4 regions of the Nonomuraea sp. NPDC050547 genome follow, and region 2 is predicted to be linked to each of the others. Evidence: riboswitches for the same ligand, from Rfam matches in the RefSeq annotation. Region 2 holds a riboswitch; each other region holds the start of a gene.
The links. Region 2 has a riboswitch for cobalamin ahead of ACIBHY_RS52775 (hypothetical protein). Riboswitches for the same ligand answer to the same signal wherever they lie in the genome.

Region 1 (5,399 bases), on a different contig from region 2:
TGTCGCACCTCAACGTGCACGGCCCCGCCACCTCCACCACGCTGGGCGAGCTGCTCGGCGCCAAGACCGGCACGACCAGCTACCACCTGCGCCAGCTGGAGAAGTACGGCTTCATCGAGGAGATTCCCGAGCGTTCGGCCGGCCGCGAGCGCTGGTGGCGCAAGGCCGACATGCCGCGCGACATCCGCACGCCGAACTTCCGCGACGTGGCGCCGGAGAGCCGCGCGGTGCTGGAGGAGTTCTACCGCATCGGCATGGCCGAGGACCGCGCGCTGATGGACCGCTTCGGGGCCGCCTACCGGCGCGATCCCGACTGGGCCAAGGCCTCACGGGGGTTCGGCCGGATGACCAAGGAGGGGTTCGACGCCTTCTTCGAGGAGTACATCGCGCTGCTGTCCAAGTACAGTCACCAGGCCGACGACGCGCCCCCGGACGCCCGCCCGCTCTACATCAGGTTGTTCGCGCTGCCGGCCGATGAAACGTGAAGAGTGCCCCCCGATGTGTAACACCGTGTGATCTGCCAATAACCTCATGTAATGGGAGGTCTATCGGGGTTCGGGGAGGGGCATCATGCGGCGTCGGCAGTTCTTCGCACTCGGGCTCGGCCTGGCCGCCTGTGTCTCCGGATGCGCCGGCGCGGGTGGCGGCGCGAACGGCCTCGGCCCCGTCGGCGTCGTCCCCGGCGGTGAGCGATGGGCCGCGGTCGCACAGGCGCTCTACCGCACCCTGCGCAGGACCGGCTACCCCGCCACCGGCACGGGCGGCACGACCACCGTCACCGTCACCGGCCTGCCCGCGCTGGCCGCCGCCGAGCTGAACGACCAGCGCCCCATGCACGTCGCCACCACGCCGCTGGCCAGGCTCACCGGCAACGTCGAGGTGCTGGTGGTGCCGGCCAACTCACGGCTGAAGGACTTCGACGCCTTCGCCGCCCACCTGCTGGCCCAGCCGGAGCGCACCTACCTGGCCGGCGGGCCCCTGGGCGAGCCCGATCACCTGCTGTTCGGCCTGGTGGCGCAGGGGCTCGGCGTGGACGTCAGGAAGATCGACTACACCGGCTACCCGGGCGCCCAGGAGGTGGCGGCAGCCATGCAGGGCGGCAAGGTCGCGGCGGCCACCGGGCGGCTGCGCGACTGGCGGGCCCGGCTCGACTCCGGCCGGATCAGGCCGCTGGCCGTCTCCTCGGCCGCCCGGGTCCCCGGCGTCGACGCCCCCACGCTCCTGGAGTGCGGGGTTCGCGTCGACTTCGCCGACTGGTGCGCGGTGGTCGGGCCCGCGGCGATGGACGGCGAACGGCGGGGCGCCGCGGTGCGCATGATGGAGGAGGCGACCCGGTCGGCGCCGTGGCACGAGGCCTGCCGTAACGGGGGCTGGGAGGCCATCCCGCTCAGCGGCGACGACTTCTCCACATGGCTGGCCACCGAGTCCGCCCGTACCCGCAGAGTACTCCGTGAACTCGGCATGCTCGACACGCCGAGCACAACATACCGGGGATAGTTGCGGGATCGGCCACTAGATGTAGGATCCTGCACTGTCGCTGGTTCGCCTCCCCGGAGGCGGAGCAAAAGGGAACCTGGTGCGATTCCAGGGCTGCCCCGCAGCGGTAAGCGGGAACGACCGCCGTCATCAGCACTGGACCATGGTCCGGGAAGCGACGGCCAGTAGGACTCACGCGTTGAGACGCCCGCGAGCCCGAAGACCTGCCAGCGGTTGTCCTGTCCATTGGGCCTCGAGGGAGGGCCCGGGGGCTGCGCGGCCGGGGGATCTCCGTACTTGCCGTGTGCGCTCTCGCGTGCCCTCGCAGGGGGAAAGCTCGCTCGCGAGGAGTGTTGCACGTGACGCAGATCGTTGAGATGGATCGGCGGCTGGCCATCGAGGAGGCGGCGGCGCGCGTGATCGCCGACCCGGCCAACTCCCGGGTCGCCGCACGGTTGCTGGCCGAGGAGATCGCCGACGAGGCGGCGGGCCACGGTGTCCGCTCGTTCTCGGACTCCGTCGCCGCCACGCACGCGGCCGGGCTCATCCAGGACGCGCTCGCCGGTTTCGTCCGGGAAAATCGTGAAGAGCTGGACGCCCTCATCGACGCCGACGCCGACGAGCGGTTCGAGTACTTCGGCCTGCGCACCGTCTACGACCGCTACCTGCTGCGCCACCCCGAGACCCGCAAGGTGCTGGAGCGCCCGCAGCACTTCATGCTCCGCGTCTCCTGCGGCCTGTCCCAGACGGTCGGCGAGGCCGCCGAGCTGTACGCCTTGATGTCGACGTTGTCCTATCTGCCGTCTTCTCCGACCTTGTTCAACTCCGGCGCGCGCCGGCCGCAGCTGTCGTCGTGCTTCCTGCTGGACTCGCCCCGGGACGAGCTGGAGTCCATCTACGACCGGTACGGGCAGGTCGCCCGCCTGTCCAAGTACGCCGGCGGCATCGGCATCTCCTGGACCCGGGTCCGCTCGCGCGGATCGCTCATCAAGGGCACGAACGGGCACTCCAACGGCATCGTGCCGTGGCTGCGCACGCTCGACTCCTCCGTGGCCGCCGTCAACCAGGGCGGCCGGCGCAAGGGCGCGGCCTGCGTCTACCTGGAGACCTGGCACGCCGACATCGAGGAGTTCCTGGAGCTGCGGGAGAACACCGGCGAGGACGCCCGCCGTACCCACAACCTGAACCTCGCCAACTGGGTGCCGGACGAGTTCATGCGCCGCGTGGAGTCCGACGGCGTGTGGTCGCTGTTCGACCCCAAGACGGTCCCGCACCTCACCGACCTGTACGGCGACGCCTTCGACACCGCCTACCGCGCCGCCGAGGCGCAGGGCCTGTACACGCGGCAGATGCCGGCCCGCACCCTGTACGGCCGGATGATGCGCACGCTCGCCCAGACCGGCAACGGCTGGATGACCTTCAAGGACGCCGCCAACCGCGTCTCCAACCAGACGGCCAGGCCGGAGAACGTCATCCACCTGTCCAACCTGTGCACCGAGATCCTGGAGGTGACCAGCGACGGCGAGACCGCGGTCTGCAACCTCGGCTCGGTCAACCTGGCCGCCCACGTCACCGGCGCCGGCCTGGACTGGGAGCGCCTGGCCGGCACCGTCCGCACCGCGGTGCGCTTCCTCGACCGCACCATCGACCTGGGCTTCTACCCGACGCCCGAGGCCGAGAAGGCGAACAAGCGGTGGCGGCCGATCGGGCTCGGCGTCATGGGCCTGGCCGACGTGTTCTTCGCGCTGCGCCTGCCGTTCGACTCGCCGGAGGCGCTGGCGCTGTCGACCAGGATCGCCGAGGAGATCGCCCTCGCCGCCTACGCCACCTCCGCCGATCTGGCCGTCGAGCGGGGCCGGCACCCGTCCTACGACGACACCCGCGCCGCCCAGGGCGTGCTGCACCCCGACCACTACGGCGTCGGCGCCTCCGAGCGCTGGGACGCGCTGCGCGCCAGGATCGCCGAGACCGGGCTGCGCAACTCGCTCATGATCGCCATCGCGCCGACGGCGACGATCGCCTCCATCGCCGGGTGCTACGAGTGCATCGAGCCGCAGGTGTCCAACGTGTTCAAGCGCGAGACGCTGTCGGGCGAGTTCCTGCAGGTCAACCGGTACCTGGTGCGCGACCTTCAGGAGCGCGGGCTGTGGACGCAGGACCTGCGCGACGCCATCAAGCGGGCCGACGGCTCCGTCCAGGACATCCCCGGCATCCCGGATGAGCTGAAGGTGCTCTACCGCACCGCGTGGGAACTGCCGCAGAAGGCGCTGATCGACCTGGCCGCGGCGCGCACGCCGTACATCGACCAGTCGCAGTCGCTGAACCTGTTCATGGCGACGCCCACCATCGGCAAGCTCTCCTCGATGTACGCCTATGCCTGGAAGAAGGGCATCAAGACCACCTACTACCTGCGCTCACGACCGGCCACCCGGATCGCGCAGACCACCGTTCAGACGACCCCCGTCCAGGAAGCGATCGCCTGCTCCCTGGAGAACCCCGAGTACTGCGAGGCGTGTCAGTAATGCTGCTAGACCCCGGAATGGACCTGACGCTCCGTCCGATGCGCTACCCCGACTTCTACGAGCGCTACCGGGCGGCCATCCGCAACACGTGGACGGTCGAGGAGGTGGACCTGCACTCCGACCTGGCCGACCTGGCCAAGATGTCGCCGCAGGAACGCCACCTGATCAACCGCCTGGTCGCCTTCTTCGCCACCGGCGACTCCATCGTGGCCAACAACCTGGTACTCAACCTGTACCAGCACGTCAACGCTCCTGAGGCGCGCCTCTACCTGTCGAGGCAGCTGTTCGAGGAGGCGGTGCACGTGCAGTTCTACCTGACGCTGCTCGACACCTACCTGCCCGACCCGGACGAGCGGGTCAAGGCGTTCGCCGCGGTGGACAACATCCCCTCCATCCGCGACAAGGCCGAGTTCTGCTTCCGGTGGATCGACTCGCTGTCCAGCCTGCAGCGGCTGGAGACGCGGGAGGACCGGCGCACCTTCCTGCTCAACCTGATCTGCTTCGCCGCGTGCATCGAGGGCCTGTTCTTCTACGGCGCCTTCGCCTACGTGTACTGGTTCCGCTCCCGCGGCCTGTTCGGCGGCCTGGCCACCGGCACCAACTGGGTCTTCCGCGACGAGTCGATGCACATGGAGTTCGCCTTCAGCGTGGTGGACACCGTGCGCGCCGAGGAGCCGGACCTGTTCGACGACGAACTGGGCGAGCAGGTCACCCAGATGATCGAGGAGGCGGTCACGGCCGAACTGGCCTTCGCCCGCGACCTGTGCGGCGACGGCATCGGCGGCATGAACGTCGAGCACATGCGCGAGTACCTGGAGTACGTGGCCGACCAGCGGTTGTCCAGGCTCGGCCTGAAGAAGAAGTACGGCACCGCCAACCCGTTCGCGTTCATGGAGCTCCAGGACGTGCAGGAGCTCGCCAACTTCTTCGAGCGCAGGGTGTCGGCCTACCAGGTCGCGGTCGAGGGCAACGTGTCCTTCGACGAGTCCTTCTGAGATCTCCGGCACCATAGGGGGAGTGTGATTTTTCGCGACAGGTGAGGAGTGACTGTGTCGACCTGGGCGATCCTGGCCCTCTCGGTGGCAGGGGCGATCATCGTCGTGGAGGTGGCCCGCAGGCTGCTGTCCAGGGCGGGCGCCAAGTGGGGCCTGGCCAGGCACCTCGTCGAGCACTGCACGTGGGCGGGCTACGCCACGGCCGTGGTCATCGCGGCCAACGTGGCCTTCGTGCCCGCCATGTTCGGCGGGACGCCCCAGGAGCGGACGATCGGCGAGAGCGTCGACCGGGTGCTCGGGCTGATCACGATCGCCTGCGTCACCTGGCTGATCGTCGGCGCCTCCTACGCCGTCACGGATGTCATCCTCGACCGCCTCGTGCTGGTCGAGGGCGAGCGCAACCGCC
Region 2 (5,399 bases):
CACCGCCTACGCCAACTACCTCGCGCCGGGCATCATTCTCATGACCGTCGTCGGCGCGGCCCAGGGCACCGCCATCTCGGTGGCCACCGACATGACCGGCGGCATCGTGGCGCGCTTCAAGACGATGGCCATCGCCCGCGTCTCCGTGCTCACCGGGCACGTACTCGGCAGCATCATCCAGACCATGCTCGCCGTCGTCGCGGTGGTCGCCGTCGCGCTGCTGGTGGGCTTCCGGCCCGGCGCGGGCGTGGGCGGCTGGCTCGGCGTCGCCGGCGTCCTGGTCATGATCAGCTTCGCGATCACCTGGCTGTCCACGGCGCTCGGCATGGTCACCGACGACATCGCCGCCGCCAGCAACCTGCCCATGCCGTTGATCATCCTGCCCTTCCTCGGCAGCGGTTTCGTCCCCACCGCTTCGATGCCGGACGCCCTGCGGTGGTTCGCCGAGAACCAGCCCTTCACCCCGATCATCGAGACCCTGCGCGGCCTGCTCACCGGCGCGCCGGTCGGCGACAGCCTCACCCGCTCGATCGCCTGGAGCGCCGTCATCGCCCTGCTCGGATACCTGTGGGCCAAGAAGCTGTACAACCGCGACCCCGGAAAGTGAGAACCGCCGGCCGGCCTTGCCCACGCCCGGATGACGGCGCCATCGACCCAGAAACAAGGAGACGCACCATGCATCAGTTCGCCTCGGAGCGGGGGCCGGCGTGACCGCCTCCGCCACCCTGCCGGCTCCCCTCAGCACGACCGCCCGATCCCTGGCGCCGGATCTGGCACGCGGCATCATGCTGCTGGGCATAGCCCTGGCCCACGCCCCGCAATTCCTGCTCGACTGGACACGCGGGTCCTCGGCCCTCAACACGATCGCCCACTTCTTCACCACCCTCGTCACCGACAACCAGGCCCGCGGGATGTTCGTCTTCCTGTTCGGCTACGGGCTCGGGCAACTGGCCCAGCGTCAGTACGCGCGCGGCAGCGAATGGCCGTCCGTGCGCGCGCTGCTACGCCGGCGCAGCCTGTGGCTGATCGTCATCGGGCTGGCACACGCGGTGGTCCTGGTGCCGTTCGACGTCATCGCGGTCTACGGCGTGACGATGCTCTTCCTCGCCTTCCTCGTACGCGCCCGCGACGCCGTCCTGTGGCGGCTGGGCCTGCTGACCCTGATCCCGGGGGGACTCTTCCTCACCTGGCAGAGCGTTCAGGTCTACACCACGGCCGCGGAGGGCTCGCCGTTCACCATCGCGAAGTACATGGAGCCGGCCTTCGTCGATCACCTTCTCACCAACGCCATCGCGTGGCCGGGCAGAACCCTGGTGTCCATCCTCTTCGCGATCCCCGGCATGGCGTGGGGACTCCTGGCCGCCCGCAAGAAGATCCTCGACGAGCCGGGACAGCACATGGCTCTCCTGAAGCGGATCGCCTTGCTGTGCATCGGCGCCGCGGTCGTCGGACGGCTCCCGGCGGCGTTCCTGGCCGTCGGCACCTGGCCCGACGTGGCGACGCCCGTCGTATGGGTGACGTACGCCGCGCACAGCTTCACCGGCTACATCGGCGGCATCGGCGCGGCCGCGGCCATCGGGCTCGCCGCCGTCCGCATCGGCCACAACCACGGCCCCCTCACCACCGCCCTGGCCGCCCTCGGGCAGCGCTCGATGACGTTCTACCTCGCGCAGTCGGTGGTATGGGTGGCGCTCTTCTACCCGTTCACCCTGGGCCTGCGCGACGACCTCAGCTTCGCCGCCAGCCTCGCCGTCGCCGTCGTCATCTGGGCGGCCTCGATTCCCGCGGCGGCCTGGATGCACCGCAAGGGATACCGGGGCCCGTTCGAGGCGCTCGTGCGCCGCATGTCGTACCGCTAGTTCCGGACGGCCGCTTCCTCCCGCAGGCAGGCGCCCTGCGGAGCGCGGGGGATGCCCAGGATCACGATCCGGCGACCGCCGAGGGGCGTCACGTTCGAGACGTGCCGTCGCCATCCGCGACGCGCAGCCGTTCCCGGTAGGCGCGAAGGCCGGCCGCACCAGGCACCCGCAGCCCGTAGACCCCCGGCCTCCTCGGGGTGAGCGACGGAAGCTCCGGGGCATCGGACATGAAACCGAACAAACGCATGTCCCCGAGCGAGGTAGCGGTCCACACGTGACGGTCACATGGCCGTCACGGACGCCCGTGAAGATCGTGGCGGGGTCAGCAGGGTTCAGGCATGGCCGAGTCCTACGCGGACCACGGTGGCGGCGGTCTCCAGGGGCGCGGGCTGGCGTGGTGAGCAGGAGGCGGCCACCACGAGCCGGTCGGCGAGGCCCGAGATCGTGGCGCACGTCGCCGCGGCGGATTCCACCGGCCCGGTGTGCGGCGAACGGCCGTCCACGACGGCGGCCACCACGGTCGTGCGGGGCAGGCCGCCCATCCGGGTGAGGGCGTCCAGGGCGCCGGGCGCGGTCACGAAGTCCAGGGCGATGCTCTCGACCCGCGAACCGCCCAGTACGGCCAGCGCCGGACCGGCCTCGCCCGAGCACAGGCACACCATCAGCCGGGGACGGTTGCTCAGCTCGCCCAGCCGCCGGTAGACGCGGGCCAGGCGGCGCAGGCCCGCAGGGTCGGCCGGTGCGGGCTCGTCCAGCTGGACCTCCTGCGCTCCGGCGGTGGCCAGCCGCTCCAGCAGTTCGGCGTACGGCTCCAGGAACGCCTCCAGCAGGCTGAGTGGATCGAAGCCCGGGCCGCCGGCGCTTCGGCCGCCGGTGCTTCGCAGGAAGGCGAGCGGGCCGGGTAGCACCGGGCGTACCTCGAAGCCGAGCCGCCTGACCGCCAGGTAGGCGGCGAGCGGCGCGCCGTGGTCGAGCCGGAAGCGGGTGGCTGGGGTGAGCGCCGACCCCTCCGCGACGCCGAAGGTCGCGGGGGAGCGGAAGGTGGGGTGGTGGAGCGGGAGGTCGGTCAGGCCGAGCGCCCGCCATCCTTCCCACAGGCCGGTGGTGGTCGCCGGGCGTCCGAGCACGGTGGTGCGCTGTCTCACGTCGGGTCCTTTTCCCTCGCGGAACCCCTGGGGGCCGCGCACCGGGCGGCGCGCGGGCGGTGGCAGGTGTTCGGACTCGCGGGCGTCCCACACGTTCCTACTGGCCGTCGCTTCCCAGGCCGGAGCCCAGTGCTTGCGTGGACGGCGGTCGTTCCCGCTCACCGCTGCGGGGCAGTCCCGGATTCACACCGGGTTCCCTCTTGCGCCGATCCCTCAACGGGGCCGGGCCAGCCGCAGGAGGAAGCATATGCCCTGCGCGGGTCGCGCACGCGGCCATGCCTCGCCCGGCCTGGGCGTGATGCGGCGAGGTGTTCCCGGCATGGGGTCGCGTCATCTCACGCCGAGGCACCTCGGACCGCGGCATGTTCGGGCTGTGGCATCTCGCGCGTCGCGCCTCGGGCCGGGGGCGCCTCGGGGCTCGGGCATCCGATCTCGCGTGTGCCGGGAGATCGGATGCGCCGCGTGCATGGGCGTGGTGCCGTGCGGGTGCCGGGCCTTGGTCTCCGATCGATGAGGCCCGCGTGCCGGGTCAGGGGCGGGGGATGGCGACGGCGTCGTACGTCGTGTCGGGGGTCGGCGGGGTGGTGAAGCGGGCATTGGGCAGGTACAGGCGGGACCCGAACGCCGCCACCGTCGTCGGCACGTCGAACAGGGCGCTGGTCACCCGCCGGACCACGCGGCCCTCGGTCCCCGCCGCGTTCAGCCGCAGGACCGCCACGGTGTTGATCCGGTTCTGCACCGCGTACAGGGTCCGGCCGCGCAGCAGCAGGCCGTCGCCCTGCGGCAGCGACTCGCCGTGCAGGTCGATCCGGGAGGTGGTACCGGTGCCGTCCACGCGGAACAGGCCGCCGGTGTTCGACTGCACGATGATCAGGCCCCGGCCGTCGGGGGTGGCGGCGATGCCGTTGGCGTTGATGCCGGTGCCGTACACCAGGTCGCCCGTGAGCGGGACCCGCACCACGTCGGCGGGCAGCCGTCCGCCGCGCAGCGGCAGCTTGTAGAGCACCGGGTTGGCGGAGTCGGTGAACCACGCGGCGTCGCGGGTGAGGATGACGTCGTTGACGAATCCGGCGGCGGTGGCCAGCCGGTAGGAGGCCAGGACCCGGCCGGTGCGGGTGTCGACGACGCGGGCGTCCCCGGCCGTGCCGCCCGCCACGAACAGGCGTCCGCGCTCGTCGATCTTCATCCCGACGGACGGGGTGCCGGGACCCTCGCTGATGATCGCGCCGCGCCCGGTCCGCAGGTCGGCCCGGTAGATGGAGCCGTTCGCCAGCGAGCCGAAGTAGGCGAGCGGGCCGGAGCCGATGGCGATGCCCTCGGGCCGGAAGCCGTCGGGCAACGGGATCGACTCGGGTAACTCCCGGTCCGCGGCCGCCCCGGCGGGAGCGCCGGTGGCGACGGCCAGGACGAGGGTCGTGACAATCGCGCAAAGGAGCCTGATGGTTCGCAGCATCTGATGCCCTCTTTCCAATCGTCTCGGGACCCACGCTAGATCGCCGGGCGCCGTGCGCAAGTGCCGCGAGGCCTCCGGCTAACGGGCGGGGCTCCCGCCGTACACGGCCGTCACCTTCACACCGAGCGCCGCGGGCAGCAGCGGCGCGGCCTCGGCGATGGCCGCACCGCCCGGGGCGAAGGCGGCGGCGTGCCTGAGCGCGATCCTGGCCGCCCGCCCCTGGACCTCGTAGGAGGCGTGCCCGAACGCGGCCGCCAGCGCGGGCGCCGGCTCGGCGGCATGCGGCAGCTCCCGTTCCAACCGGCGCAGGCCCTCCAGGGCGAGCCTGGCCTCAGGCCGGAACGTCAGCGCGCCGATCGTCTCGACGACCTCGCCTGCCGCGGCGGCGCCGCCGTACCCGATCTGGGCGAGCGCCAGCTCCGCGACCGCGCCGGGAGCGGCGGGCAGCAACCGCAGATAGTCGCGTACGCGCGCGCCGGCCTCCTGCGGCGTCGGGTCGAGCAGGTGGTGCAGCCGCACGAAGAAGCGCAGCCCGATCTCGTCCCCGCCACGCAGGAACCGGCGCAGGCACCCGTCGAGCAGTTCCGCCCGCGACACCCGGCCCTCGGCCGGCAGCCGCCGGAGCAAGGCCGGCCAGCGGGTGGGGACGGGTTCCCCACGCTCCTCACGCAGGACGCGGCCGGCGCCCTCGGCCTCGAAGATCCGCGGCAACAGTGAGCCGAGCAGCGGATCGTCGCCCGACGGCCGGGCTCGAAGCCAGGCGAGCACGAGGGGGTCGTGCTCGGGCGGCTCGCTGGCGGGAACCCCGTTGATCGATCCGACGAACGCCGTCGAGCACGGCGTGGGCGTGGTGCTGAACGGCCCCGGCGAGGCGATGGCACAGCGGATCGCCGCGCTGGCTCCCGGCGCGCACGTCGTGAAGGCCTTCAACGTCTTCCCCTC
Region 3 (5,399 bases), on a different contig from region 2:
GGCCGAAGGCGTCACCGTGCTCGTCATCAGCCACGACGACGATCTTCTGGCCCTCGCCGCCGACCAGGAGCTCAGGCTCAGGGCCCTCGGTGGAGCGTGAGCGAGAAAGGTGCCGATCACCTGGCCGGCCGGGCCATCCGCGTCGGTGGGGTCGGGTCGGACCCGCCATGCGCCTGTTGAGGTATGCGTTGGGCCAGCTCACGGCGAGGTTGGCCGTGCACGGCGTGCGCCGGCTCCGCCCCTCAGGAGAGGGTGCCGCTTCGCCTGGCCCATCTCGCTGCAAGCCGGCCTGACCGGGAACTTGGGGTAGGTTGCCGTAGTTATCGCGATATATCTTGACTTGGAGTGCAACGCGACATATCGTGACTTCCCGGCGATGCGTATCGACCCCTGGAGGGACGATCTCATGAACGAACTGGTGCCTGTCCTGGTTGTCCTCTTCATCGTCGTCCTCGTGCTGCTGTCGGTCTTGCAACTGGCCCTCGTGTGCGGCGCGCCATGGGGGAGCCTGGCATGGGGTGGGCGGCACCGGGTCCTACCGGGACCACTGCGGGTTGGCAGCGGTATCGCGCTGGTGCTCTATGTCGCGTTCGCAGTCGTGGTCGTGGACCGTGTCGGATGGATCGACGTGGTGGCAGACCCCGTCGCGGGTATCGGCACCTGGGCGGTGTTCGGGTTCGCCGTGCTCAGCGTCATCCCCAATGCGGTGTCCCGAAGCAAGCCGGAGCGGTATGTGGGAACATCCGCCGCGTTCATGCTCGCCGCGGCCAGCCTCGTCGTCGCGCTCAACGCGGCGTCGATTTCGTAAGCCGTCCTCGAACACTGCGGCTGCCGACAATCCCGTCCGGCCAGGTCGTGGTCTTGGAACGGCAGCTCGGCGCCGATGCGCGGGTGAGGTTCGCTCCCGAGGACCGCTTCTTCCCGGCGGAGCTCCTGACCGCACTGCCCCGCGCGGTCCTGCACAGGCTGCGGCTTGTGGTCGGCCCGGACGCCATCCTGCGCCGGCACCGCGAGTCCGTGAGGCAGCAGCATGCCCGGACCTGTCGGCCGAAGCGGCGAGGGCGCCCAGCCGCAGTCCGTCATCTCCGCCGCCACGGCCGCCCAGGCCCACGAGTTCGGGACCCGCCTGTCCGGCGGCCGGCGCCAGCGCATCGCCATCGCCCGCGCCATCCTCAAGGACGCGCCCATCCTCGTCATGGACGAAGCCGTCTCCAGCCTCGACACCGAAAGCGAGCAGGAGGTCGCCGCCGCCGTGGCCTCCGTCCGTCGCGACCGCACCACGCTGATCATCGCCCACCGGCTGTCCACCATCCTGACCGCCGACCGCATCGTGGTACGGGAATCCCGCCGCGTCGCCGAGACCGGCACCCATGAGGCTCCTGACCGGCGATGGCGCCTACACCCGCCTCATATCCGCCCAACTGACCGGATCCGTGTCATGATGGCCGGGTAAAGGCGAGCGCGGACTGAGGAAGCCGGTGTGACTCCGGCGCGGTCCCGCCACTGTGATCGGCGAGCGGATCCCCTCGACGCCACCACCCTTCCCCGGGGGTGGGAAGGCGGGGACGAGCATCGACCCGAGAGCCAGGAGACTCACGCGGTCGCCTCCTCGACGACCTGGGGCGGATTTCCCCGGAGAGGAGCAGGCCATGGCGCCTGAAGAACGATGGCGTGCCGTCGGCCGCTCGATCCCGCCGTGAGTAGTCCCTGATCTCTCCAGAAACTGCCGGATTTGCCGTCCGGCCATTTAGTCATTCCCTTTTTGAGAATGGAGCCTGGAGTTATGGAAGCGGCGTCGGAAGAGTCCGTCCGCAGCACGCTCGAGGAAATCGCCGAATTCGGTTCGTTCTTCGCTCCGCACCTTGGCGGCGACCCCGCGGGATGGCACGACGTGAGCGCCGACTACGCGCGCGGACTCACCGATCTGGTCGAGGCGACCGCCGCCAGGTACGACACCGCCGAGTTGCGCATCGGCGCCTCCATCGCCCAGCTGAGCCACGCCGCGCGCCTCTGGTCGCCTGTCGTGGGCGCCGTGCTCACCCGCGGAGTCATCCCCGACCTGACCCGGCTCGACCGCGCCGACGACGACTCACGCCTGCGGCTGCCCACGCTCGCGGGATGGCATGCAGGGACGGAAGGCCAGGTCGCCGCCCTGCTCTACGACATGGTGGTGCGCCGCCACCTCGAACCGTTCGCGCGCGGCCTGCGGGTGAAAGTCGCCCCCGGACTCCTGTATGGCAACGCCGCCTCGGCCGTCGCCGAAGCCGGACGTGCCGTGGCAACCGCCCGCCCGGAGCTCGCCCCCCGGGCCGCTCGGCTGGTGAACCTGCTGCTGGCCACTGGCGGGCTGGCCGGGAAAGGCTCCCTCACCTCTCCAGAACTCGCGTTCCGGCGCACCACGTGCTGTCTCTATTACCGGGTGCCGGACGGCGATAAATGCGGGGACTGCGCCCTGCTGGACAAATGAATTCTTGAAATCCCGGTGAGCCTGTGCCTAAACTTCTTGCGAAGAGTTCGCAACTGCATCACTTGTGCAGAATGCCGAAGGAGGACGCACATGGCGCACCACGGTTTCGCCGAACCCGATGACCCGCAGACCTGCCTGAAGTCCCACACCCCCGCGGTGGACTCGCCGTTCGAGTGGCGTGAGGACGACGACGAGTAAGACCTGATTTCCCGGTCCCGGCACACCCAGGAAGGTCTTGCTCATGATCCGCGAAGTGCGCCGGGACCGGCCACGCCACCCTGTCGTCGCCAGCATGGTCTCGTACACCGCTGTTCAAGGGACAGAGGTGACCGGTGGCGCGGCCCTCGGTGACGAAGACGCAGCTCGCCTGGCCGCGATCGGGGAGGCGATCGAGCGCCATTGCGCCAACCAGGTGCCCGGCGGCCTGACCCGAGCCGCCCACCGAGATCTGACCGAACCCGCACTCGACCCTCGGGACTTCGCCCTCTATTCTCCCGCCCAGTACGCGGCCAAGGGCTTTCCGTTCGTCCCGATGACCCGGGAACTGGAGATCACCTGGGTGCCCGCCGAGGACCTGACCTCGGGGGAGCGGGTCCTGGTGCCCGCCTCGCTGGTCTACGTCAACTACTTCACCGGCCCACGCCGCGGCGAGCCGTACACCAACTACCCGGTCCTGGCCGGTACCGCCGCCGGCCCGACGCGGGAGCAGGCGAGGCGGGCGGCCCTGCGTGAAGTGCTGGAACGTGACGCGGTCACGCTCTGGTGGGCCGGCCGCCATGAAGCCGCCCCGCTCCCGGTGCCCGAGACGGGCCCGCTGGCCACCGCGCTGGGCGAGGCGGCGACGTCCGGGCTGACGGTCACGCCGCTGGAGATTCCATCGGAATTCGGGGCGATCGTCGCCGGGGTCTTCGTCGAGGACCGCGAGCGCGGGATCGTGGGATTCGGCAGCGCCTGCCGGGAGACCGCTGAGGAGGCCGCAGCCAAGGCGTTCACCGAGGCCATCGGCACCTATGAGACCGGCCGCGTGCTGCTGCGCCTGGATCCCGGACCACCGTACCTGCCACGCCGCGCCGACCGCCGCTACCTCGACGACCTGCGGCGCGGCTGGCGTTCGGTCAACGACGTGCGCCTGCACGTCCAGCTCTACCTGGATGTACGCCTGCGGGGCGAGACGCTCGACCGCTTGCGCCACCCCGCAGGATCGCCCGCCAGGGGCGCGGCGACCTTCCGGGCCTACGCCGTGGACCTCACCGTCGCAGGCATGGACCTGCACGTCGCCCGGGTCATCGTGCCCGGCCTGTCCTGCAACGCCCCGGCCGCGTTCCCGTTCATGGGCGGGAGCCGGATCCCGCCGTCATCAGATCTGACACCGGTGCCCCTGCCCTTCGCGTGAACCCAGGAGGAGACGAAGACATGCGGCTCGGACTTGCGATGGGCTACGGCGGCGAGCCGATGGAGGAGGTGCTGCCGGCGATCCGGCACGCCGAGAGCATCGGCGTCGACTCCGTGTGGAGCGTGGAGGAGTACGGACCGGACGCCGTCAGCGTGCTCGGCTACCTGGCCGCCGTGACCGAGCGCATCGAGCTGGGCACCGCGATCATGCAGATCCCGGCCCGTACACCGGCCGCCACGGCGATGACCGCGATGACGCTGGACGTGCTGTCGCGCGGCCGGTTCCAGCTCGGCCTCGGGCTGTCGGTGCCGTGGATCGTGGAGGGCTGGCACGGCCTGCCGTACGACCGGCCGCTGCGCCGCACCCGGGAGTACGTCGAGATCGTGCGTAAGGCCATCGCGCGCGAGGAACGGGTGGAGTACGCCGGCGAGCTGTACCGCCTGCCGTACACGGGTGCGGGCTCCACGGGGCGGGCGCGGCCGATCCGCTCGGAGATGACACCGCTCCGGCCGCGCATTCCGCTGTATCTGGCGGCCATTGGGCCCGGCAACCTGTCGCTCACCGGTGAGCTCGCCGACGGGTGGCTGTCGGGGATGTACGCGCCCGAGCACGAGGCCGCGATCCTGGCTCCGCTGGACTCGGGCATCGCCGGGGCAGGTCGCGCGCCGGGGGATGTGAAGATCTGCCCCATTCTGTACGTCGCGCACGCTGACACGGTTGAGGCGGGGCGGGAGCGGTTACGCCCGCTCTACTCCCATCTGATCGGCGCGGCTTCGCCTGGCGTGCGTAACACCTATGCCGACGTGGTCGTCCAGATGGGGTACGAGGGCGCGGCTCACGACATCCGTAAGCACTTCGCCGCCGGTGACCGTGATGCCGCCACGGCCGCGGTGCCCGACCGGCTGCTCGACGAGGTGGCCTTGATCGGCCCGATCGAGGCCATGACCGAGCGGCTCGCCGTGTGGCGGGAGTCCCGGGTGGACACGGTCATCCTGCTCGACCGCGACCCGGCCTTCCTGGAGGCCGCACGGGCCGTGCTGTGAGACGGATGTGGGCGCTGACGGTGCCGTTGCTGGTGGCGGGGCTGACGCAGATCGTCGTCAACGTCGTCGACACCGTCATGCTGGCCCGATACTCCACGACCGCGCTGGCCGCCTTCGCGCTGGCCGCGCCCGTCTACCTGATCGCCCTGGTCGTGGTGCGTGGCTGGGCCACCGCCGTGCAGATCAAAGTGGCGCAGGCGCATGGCGCCGGCACACCCGCGGCGGTGATGCGAGTCGTCCGCGTGGGGTTGGGCACCTCGATCCTGGCCGGGGCCGCGATCGGCGCCGTCCTGTACGCCGTCGCCGGATCGGCGCTGACCCTGCTGGGTGCCTCCGCCGAGCTGGCGGGGCCGGGGGTGGAGTACCTGCGGGTGCTGGCGTTCGCGGTGCCGTTCGCCGCCGCCTCCTTCACCCTGCAGAGCGCCTGCTCCGGAGTCGGGGTGACGCGGGCGGCGATGTGGCACGCGCTGCTGGTCAACGCGGTGAACCTGCCGCT
Region 4 (5,399 bases), on a different contig from region 2:
GACGGTGGCGACCATGCCGCCGTGGTACTGGAAGTAGTCGTCGGAGTCGGCGATGTCGTGCTCGCGGGTGTCGACGTTCTTGGCGGCGACGGCGATCCGGCGGTAGGCGCTCTCCATGTCGGCGCGCGCGGGCACGCCCTCCAGGTCGCGGCCGTAGGCGTAGCCGCCCCACACCGCGTACACCTCGGCCAGGTCGGCGTCGTCGCGCCAGTTGCGGCTGTCGATGAGCGGCAGGATGCCCGCCCCGTAGGCGCCGGGGGCCGAGCCGAAGATGCGCATCGTGGCCCGGCGCTCGTCGCCGTGCGTCTCCTCCTTGACGTGGGCGCGGACGTAGTTGTCTTCGTCGGCCTCGTCCAGGCCGGCGGCGAGCCGTACCGCGTCGTCGAGCATCGCCACGACGTGCGGGAAGGCGTCGCGGAAGAAGCCGCTGATGCGGACGGTCACGTCGATGCGGGGGCGGCCGAGCTCCTCCAGCGGGATCGGCGCGAGGCCCGCCACGCGGCGGGAGGCCTCATCCCATTCCGGGCGGATGCCCAGCAGCGCCAGGACCTCGGCCACGTCGTCGCCCGCGGTCCGCATGGCGCTGGTGCCCCAGACCGACAGGCCCACCGAGCGCGGCCAGTCGCCGGTGTCGGTGCGGTAGCGCTCCAGGAGCGAGTCGGCCATGGCCTGGCCGGTCTCCCACGCCAGCCGGCTCGGGACCGCCCTGGGGTCGACGGAGTAGAAGTTGCGGCCGGTCGGCAGGACGTTGACCAGCCCGCGCAGCGGCGAACCGCTGGGCCCGGCGGGGACGTACCCGCCGTTCAGGGCGTGCAGGACGTGGTCGATCTCGTCGGTGGTACGCGCCAGCCTGGGCACGACCTCGGTGGCGGCGAAGCGGAGGATGCGCTCCACCTCGGCGCTGGGCGCCACCGCCGCGGCGGCCTCCACCGTCCAGCCGCGTTCCTCCATCGCCTCCACCAGCGCGCGGGCGGTGGCCTCGACCCGGTCCACGTCCTTCAGCGACGCGCTGCCGTCCTCGGTCAGCCCGAGCGCCTGGCGCAGACCCGGCAGCGACTCCTTGCCCGCCCACATCTGCCTGGCCTGCAGGATCGCCAGCACCAGCCCCACCCGGGCGGGCCCCTCCGGCGCCTGGCCGAGCACGTGCAGGCCGTCGCGGATCTGCGCGTCCTTCACCTCGCACAGCCAGCCGTCCACGTGCAGGATGAAGTCGTCGAACTCGGTGTCGTGCGGCCGGTCGGCCATGCCCAGGTCGTGGTCGAGCCGGGCGGCCTGGATCAGCGTCCAGATCTGCGCCCTGATCGCGGGCAGCTTGGCCGGGTCCATGGCGGCGATGGAGGCGTGCTCGTCCAGGAGTTGTTCCAGGCGGGCGATGTCGCCATAGGACTCGGCCCTGGCCATCGGCGGCACCATGTGGTCCACCAGCACCGCGTGCGCCCGCCGCTTGGCCTGCGTACCCTCGCCCGGGTCGTTGACCAGGAACGGGTAGATGAGCGGCAGGTCGCCGATCGCGGCGTCGGTGCCGCAGGAGGCCGACATCCCGGCCGACTTGCCGGGCAGCCACTCCAGGTTGCCGTGCTTGCCGACGTGCACCATCGCGTGCGCGCCGAACTCCGCCGACAACCAGCGGTAGGCGGCCAGGTAGTGGTGGCTCGGCGGCAGGTCGGGGTCGTGGTAGATGGCGATCGGGTTCTCGCCGAAGCCGCGCGGCGGCTGGACCATGACCACCACGTTGCCCGCGCGCAGGGCCGCCAGCACGATGTCGCCCTCGTGCACGAACAGCTCGCCGGGCGGCGTACCCCAGTGCCGTTCCATGCCGGCGCGCAGGTCCGCGGGCAGTGTGCGGTACCAGCGCTCGTAGTCGGCGGCGGGGATGCGCACCGGGTTTCCCGCCAGGTGTTCCTCGGTCAGCCAGTCCTGGTCCTGGCCGCCGGCGGCGATCAGCGCGTGGATGAGCGCGTCGCCGTCCTGCTCGGCGACCCCGGGGAAGCCTTCGCCGAGGTCGTAGCCGGCCTCGGCCAGCCTGGCCAGCAGCCCGACCGTGCTCGCGGGGGTGTCCAGGCCGACCGCGTTGCCGACCCTGGAGTGCTTGGTCGGGTACGCCGACAGCATGACCACGAGCCGCCGCTCGGCCGGCGGCGTGTGCCTGAGCAGGCCGTGGCGCACCGCGATCCCGGCCACGCGGCGGGCTCGCTCGGGGTCGGCCGTGTAGACGGTCAGGCCGTCCTCGTCGATCTCCTTGAACGAGAACGGCACCGTGATGATCCGGCCGTCGAACTCGGGGATGGCCACCTGCGAGGCGGCGTCGAGCGGGGACAGGCCGTCGTCGTTGTCCTCCCACTCCTTCTTGCCGCTGGTCAGGCAGAGTCCTTGCAGGATCGGGACGTCCAGGGTGGCCAGCGCGCCGACGTCCCACGCCTCGTCGTCGCCGCCCGCGCCCGCGGTGGCCGGACGGGAGCCGCCCGCCGCCAGGACGGTCACGACCAGGGCGTCGGCGGTGCGCAGGACGTCGAGGAGCGCCGGTTCTGCCGTTCTGAGCGAGGAGCAGTACACCGGCAGCGGCCGGCCGCCCGACTCCTCGATCGCCCGGCACAGGGACTCCACGAACGCGGTGTTGCCGGCCACGTGGTGGGCCCGGTAGTACAGGACGCCGATCACGGGGCCCTCGGTGGCCTTGGAGTCGCGCTCCAGCGGGCCCCAGGAGGGCATGGGGGCCGGTGGGGCGAAGCCGTACCCGGTCAGGAGGACCGTGTCGGACAGGAAGCCGTGCAACTCGGCGAGGTTGGCGGGGCCGCCGTGCGCGAGGTAGGCGTGCGCCTCGGCGACGACGCCCGCGCTCACCGTGGACAGTTCCATCAGCTCGGCGTCGGGGGCCTGCTCGCCGCCGAGCACGACGACCGGGCGTGGGCCGGCGAGCAGCGCGTCGAGGCCTTCCTCCCACGCGCGGCGGCCGCCGAGCAGCCGGACCACGATCAGGTCGACGCCGTCCACGAGCGCGGGCAGGTCGTCGGTGAGCAACCTGGCGGGGTTGCCCAGGCGGTAGTCAGCGCCGCTGGCGCGCGCGCTCAGCAGGTCGGTGTCGGATGTAGAGAGCAGCAGAACGCCAGGCACGCCGCAGTCCTCCCTCGGGGTCCTCGCCCCGTTCGCAGGTGTCGCGACGGCAGGAGTCTCCTGGCTCCCGGATCCATGCTCACCCCGGCCTTCCCGCCCATCGCTGGACAGTGGCCTGTGGTGGGGTTCGCTTCCCGGTCACAGTGGCGGGACCGCGCCGGTTTCTCACCGGCTTCCTCCCATTGCCGTCGCCTAAGGGTGAGCCTACTGGCGTTACCATCCTCATCGTGTCCATAGCCGACTTTTCCGGACGTCTCCGCCCAGATGCCTGTCCGGGAGCGCTACAGACGCACGCCGCGGCGGACGGCCCGCTGGCCAGGATCCGCCTGCCCGGCGGTGCCATCACCCCAGCTCAGCTGCGTGAGCTGGCCGCCTTTGGCGCGAGCGGGATCGAGCTGACCTCGCGCGCCAACGTCCAGGTGCGTGCGGTGGAATCTCCGGCGGTCTTCGCCGACCGGATGGCCGCGGTGGGCCTGTTGCCCTCGCCGACGCACGAGCGGGTGCGCAACATCGTCGCCTCGCCGCTCGGCGGGCGGCTGACCGGCTTCGCCACCCACCCCCTCGTGGAGGCGCTGGACCGCGCCCTGTGCGCCGACCCCGCCTTGGCCGGCCTGCCCGGCCGCTTCCTGTTCGCCCTGGACGACGGCACCGGCGACGTCGCCTCGCTGGGCGCCGACGTCACCCTGGTCGAGGACGGCATCCTGCTGGCCGGTACGCCCTTCTCGACGCCCGGCGACGGAGTGGACATCCTCCTGGCCGCCGCGCGAGCCTTCCTGGCCGAGCGCGCGGACAGCGGCGCCTGGCGCGTCGCCGAACTCCCCGACGGCCCCGCCCGCGTCGCCGCCCGCCTCAGCGCCGCCCGCGTCCAGGCCGCCGCCGCGGTGGCCTCCCCGCAGCGGGCGCGCGGGGCCGGGGTGGTCGCGCTGCCGGACGGGCGGGTGGCGGTGGAGGCCGTGGTCCCGCTCGGGCGCCTGACCGCGGCCCAGGCGCGCCTGCTCGCCGACCTCGATGTCCCGGTACGGCTCACGCCCTGGCGTACCGTCGTGCTCCTCGACCTCGCCGAAGCACCCGACCTGACCGGATCCGGCCTGGTCACCGACCCGGACTCCCCCTGGACAGGGGTGAGCGCGTGCACCGGCAGCCCCGGCTGCGCCAAGTCCCTGGCCGACGTCCAGCACGACGCCGCCCAGTGGGTGGCCGCCCGTGAGCGCCGCCCGGAACTGCCCGTGCACTGGGCAGGCTGCGAGCGCCGCTGCGGCCTGCCCAAGGGCCGGGTCGTCGAGATGGTCGCGACCGGCGACGGATACCAAGAAAGGCAGAAGTGAGCGACTACATACGCGACGGCGCCGAGATCTACCGGCGTTCGTTCGCCACCATCCGCGCCGAGACGGACCTGTCCGGGCTCCCGGCCGACGTGGCCCAGGTGGCGGTGCGGATGATCCACTCATGCGGGATGACCGACCTGGTCGGCGATCTCGGCTGGTCGCCGCGCGTGGTCGGGGACGCGCGCGCGGCGCTCGGGGCGGGGGCGCCGATCCTGTGCGACGCCATGATGGTGGCCTCCGGCGTGACCAGGCGCAGGCTGCCCGCCGGCAACGAGGTGATCTGCACGCTCGGCGCGCCCGGCGTGGCCGAACTGGCGGAGAAGCTCGGCACCACGCGCAGCGCGGCGGCGCTGGAGTTCTGGCGCGACCGGCTGGACGGCTCCGTCGTGGCGATAGGCAACGCGCCCACGGCACTGTTCCGGCTGCTGGAGATCGTCGCGGAGGGCGGGCCGAGACCGGCGGCGGTGCTGGGGATTCCCGTGGGGTTCATCGGCGCGGCCGAGTCCAAGCAGGCGCTGGCCGAGAGCGGGCTTGAGCACCTCGTGGTGCGCGGCAGGCGCGGCGGCAGCGCGATGACGGCGGCGGCGGTCAACGCCATCGCCAGCGAGGTGGAGTGATGGAACACAACGAGCGCGCGGCGGGCAGAGAGCCGGCGGCGGACAGCGAGCGGGCGGCGGGCGCCGGGCGGCTTTTCGGGGTGGGGCTCGGACCTGGGGATCCGGAGCTGATCACGGTGAAGGCGGCCAGGCTGATCGGCGAGGCCGACGTCATCGCCTACCACGCCGCCCGGCACGGACGCAGCATCGCCCGTTCGATCGCCCTGCCGTACCTGCGGGAAGGGCAGATCGAAGAGTTGCTGCTCTACCCGCTGACCACGGAGACCACCGACCACCCGGGCGGCTACCAGGGCGCGCTGGACGACTTCTACGTCGAGTGCGCCGCCAGGCTCGCCGCCCACCTCGA

Region 1: it holds a riboswitch for cobalamin, as region 2 does, so the genes downstream of both, ACIBHY_RS14005 (ribonucleoside-diphosphate reductase subunit alpha) here and ACIBHY_RS52775 (hypothetical protein) in region 2, are expected to answer to the same signal.
Region 3: it holds a riboswitch for cobalamin, as region 2 does, so the genes downstream of both, ACIBHY_RS40035 ((2Fe-2S)-binding protein) here and ACIBHY_RS52775 (hypothetical protein) in region 2, are expected to answer to the same signal.
Region 4: it holds a riboswitch for cobalamin, as region 2 does, so the genes downstream of both, cobN (cobaltochelatase subunit CobN) here and ACIBHY_RS52775 (hypothetical protein) in region 2, are expected to answer to the same signal.

Annotation. Positions count from the first base shown of each region.
Region 1 covers NZ_JBITGW010000005.1:36,731-42,129, reverse strand. Annotated here, with positions in the region: gene ACIBHY_RS14015 (ArsR/SmtB family transcription factor) at 1-485, shown strand, start outside; gene ACIBHY_RS14010 (Bug family tripartite tricarboxylate transporter substrate binding protein) at 571-1,497, shown strand; cobalamin riboswitch at 1,522-1,723, shown strand; gene ACIBHY_RS14005 (ribonucleoside-diphosphate reductase subunit alpha) at 1,836-3,998, shown strand; gene ACIBHY_RS14000 (ribonucleotide-diphosphate reductase subunit beta) at 4,037-4,993, shown strand; gene ACIBHY_RS13995 (mechanosensitive ion channel family protein) at 5,048-5,399, shown strand, end outside.
Region 2 covers NZ_JBITGW010000036.1:11,099-16,497, reverse strand. Annotated here, with positions in the region: gene ACIBHY_RS52785 (ABC transporter permease) at 1-607, shown strand, start outside; gene ACIBHY_RS52780 (DUF418 domain-containing protein) at 708-1,859, shown strand; gene ACIBHY_RS52775 (hypothetical protein) at 2,192-3,004, opposite strand; cobalamin riboswitch at 3,048-3,251, opposite strand; gene ACIBHY_RS52770 (SMP-30/gluconolactonase/LRE family protein) at 3,534-4,457, opposite strand; gene ACIBHY_RS52765 (hypothetical protein) at 4,536-5,225, opposite strand; gene ACIBHY_RS52760 (hypothetical protein) at 5,266-5,399, shown strand, end outside.
Region 3 covers NZ_JBITGW010000019.1:127,738-133,136, reverse strand. Annotated here, with positions in the region: gene ACIBHY_RS40050 (ABC transporter ATP-binding protein) at 1-100, shown strand, start outside; gene ACIBHY_RS40045 (hypothetical protein) at 407-808, shown strand; gene ACIBHY_RS40040 (ATP-binding cassette domain-containing protein) at 1,031-1,453, shown strand; cobalamin riboswitch at 1,417-1,616, shown strand; gene ACIBHY_RS40035 ((2Fe-2S)-binding protein) at 1,784-2,467, shown strand; gene ACIBHY_RS40030 (YcaO-like family protein) at 2,709-3,860, shown strand; gene ACIBHY_RS40025 (LLM class F420-dependent oxidoreductase) at 3,881-4,903, shown strand; gene ACIBHY_RS40020 (MATE family efflux transporter) at 4,909-5,399, shown strand, end outside.
Region 4 covers NZ_JBITGW010000015.1:287,821-293,219, forward strand. Annotated here, with positions in the region: gene cobN (cobaltochelatase subunit CobN) at 1-3,111, opposite strand, end outside; cobalamin riboswitch at 3,142-3,347, opposite strand; gene ACIBHY_RS34500 (precorrin-3B synthase) at 3,339-4,436, shown strand; gene ACIBHY_RS34505 (precorrin-8X methylmutase) at 4,433-5,053, shown strand; gene ACIBHY_RS34510 (precorrin-2 C(20)-methyltransferase) at 5,053-5,399, shown strand, end outside.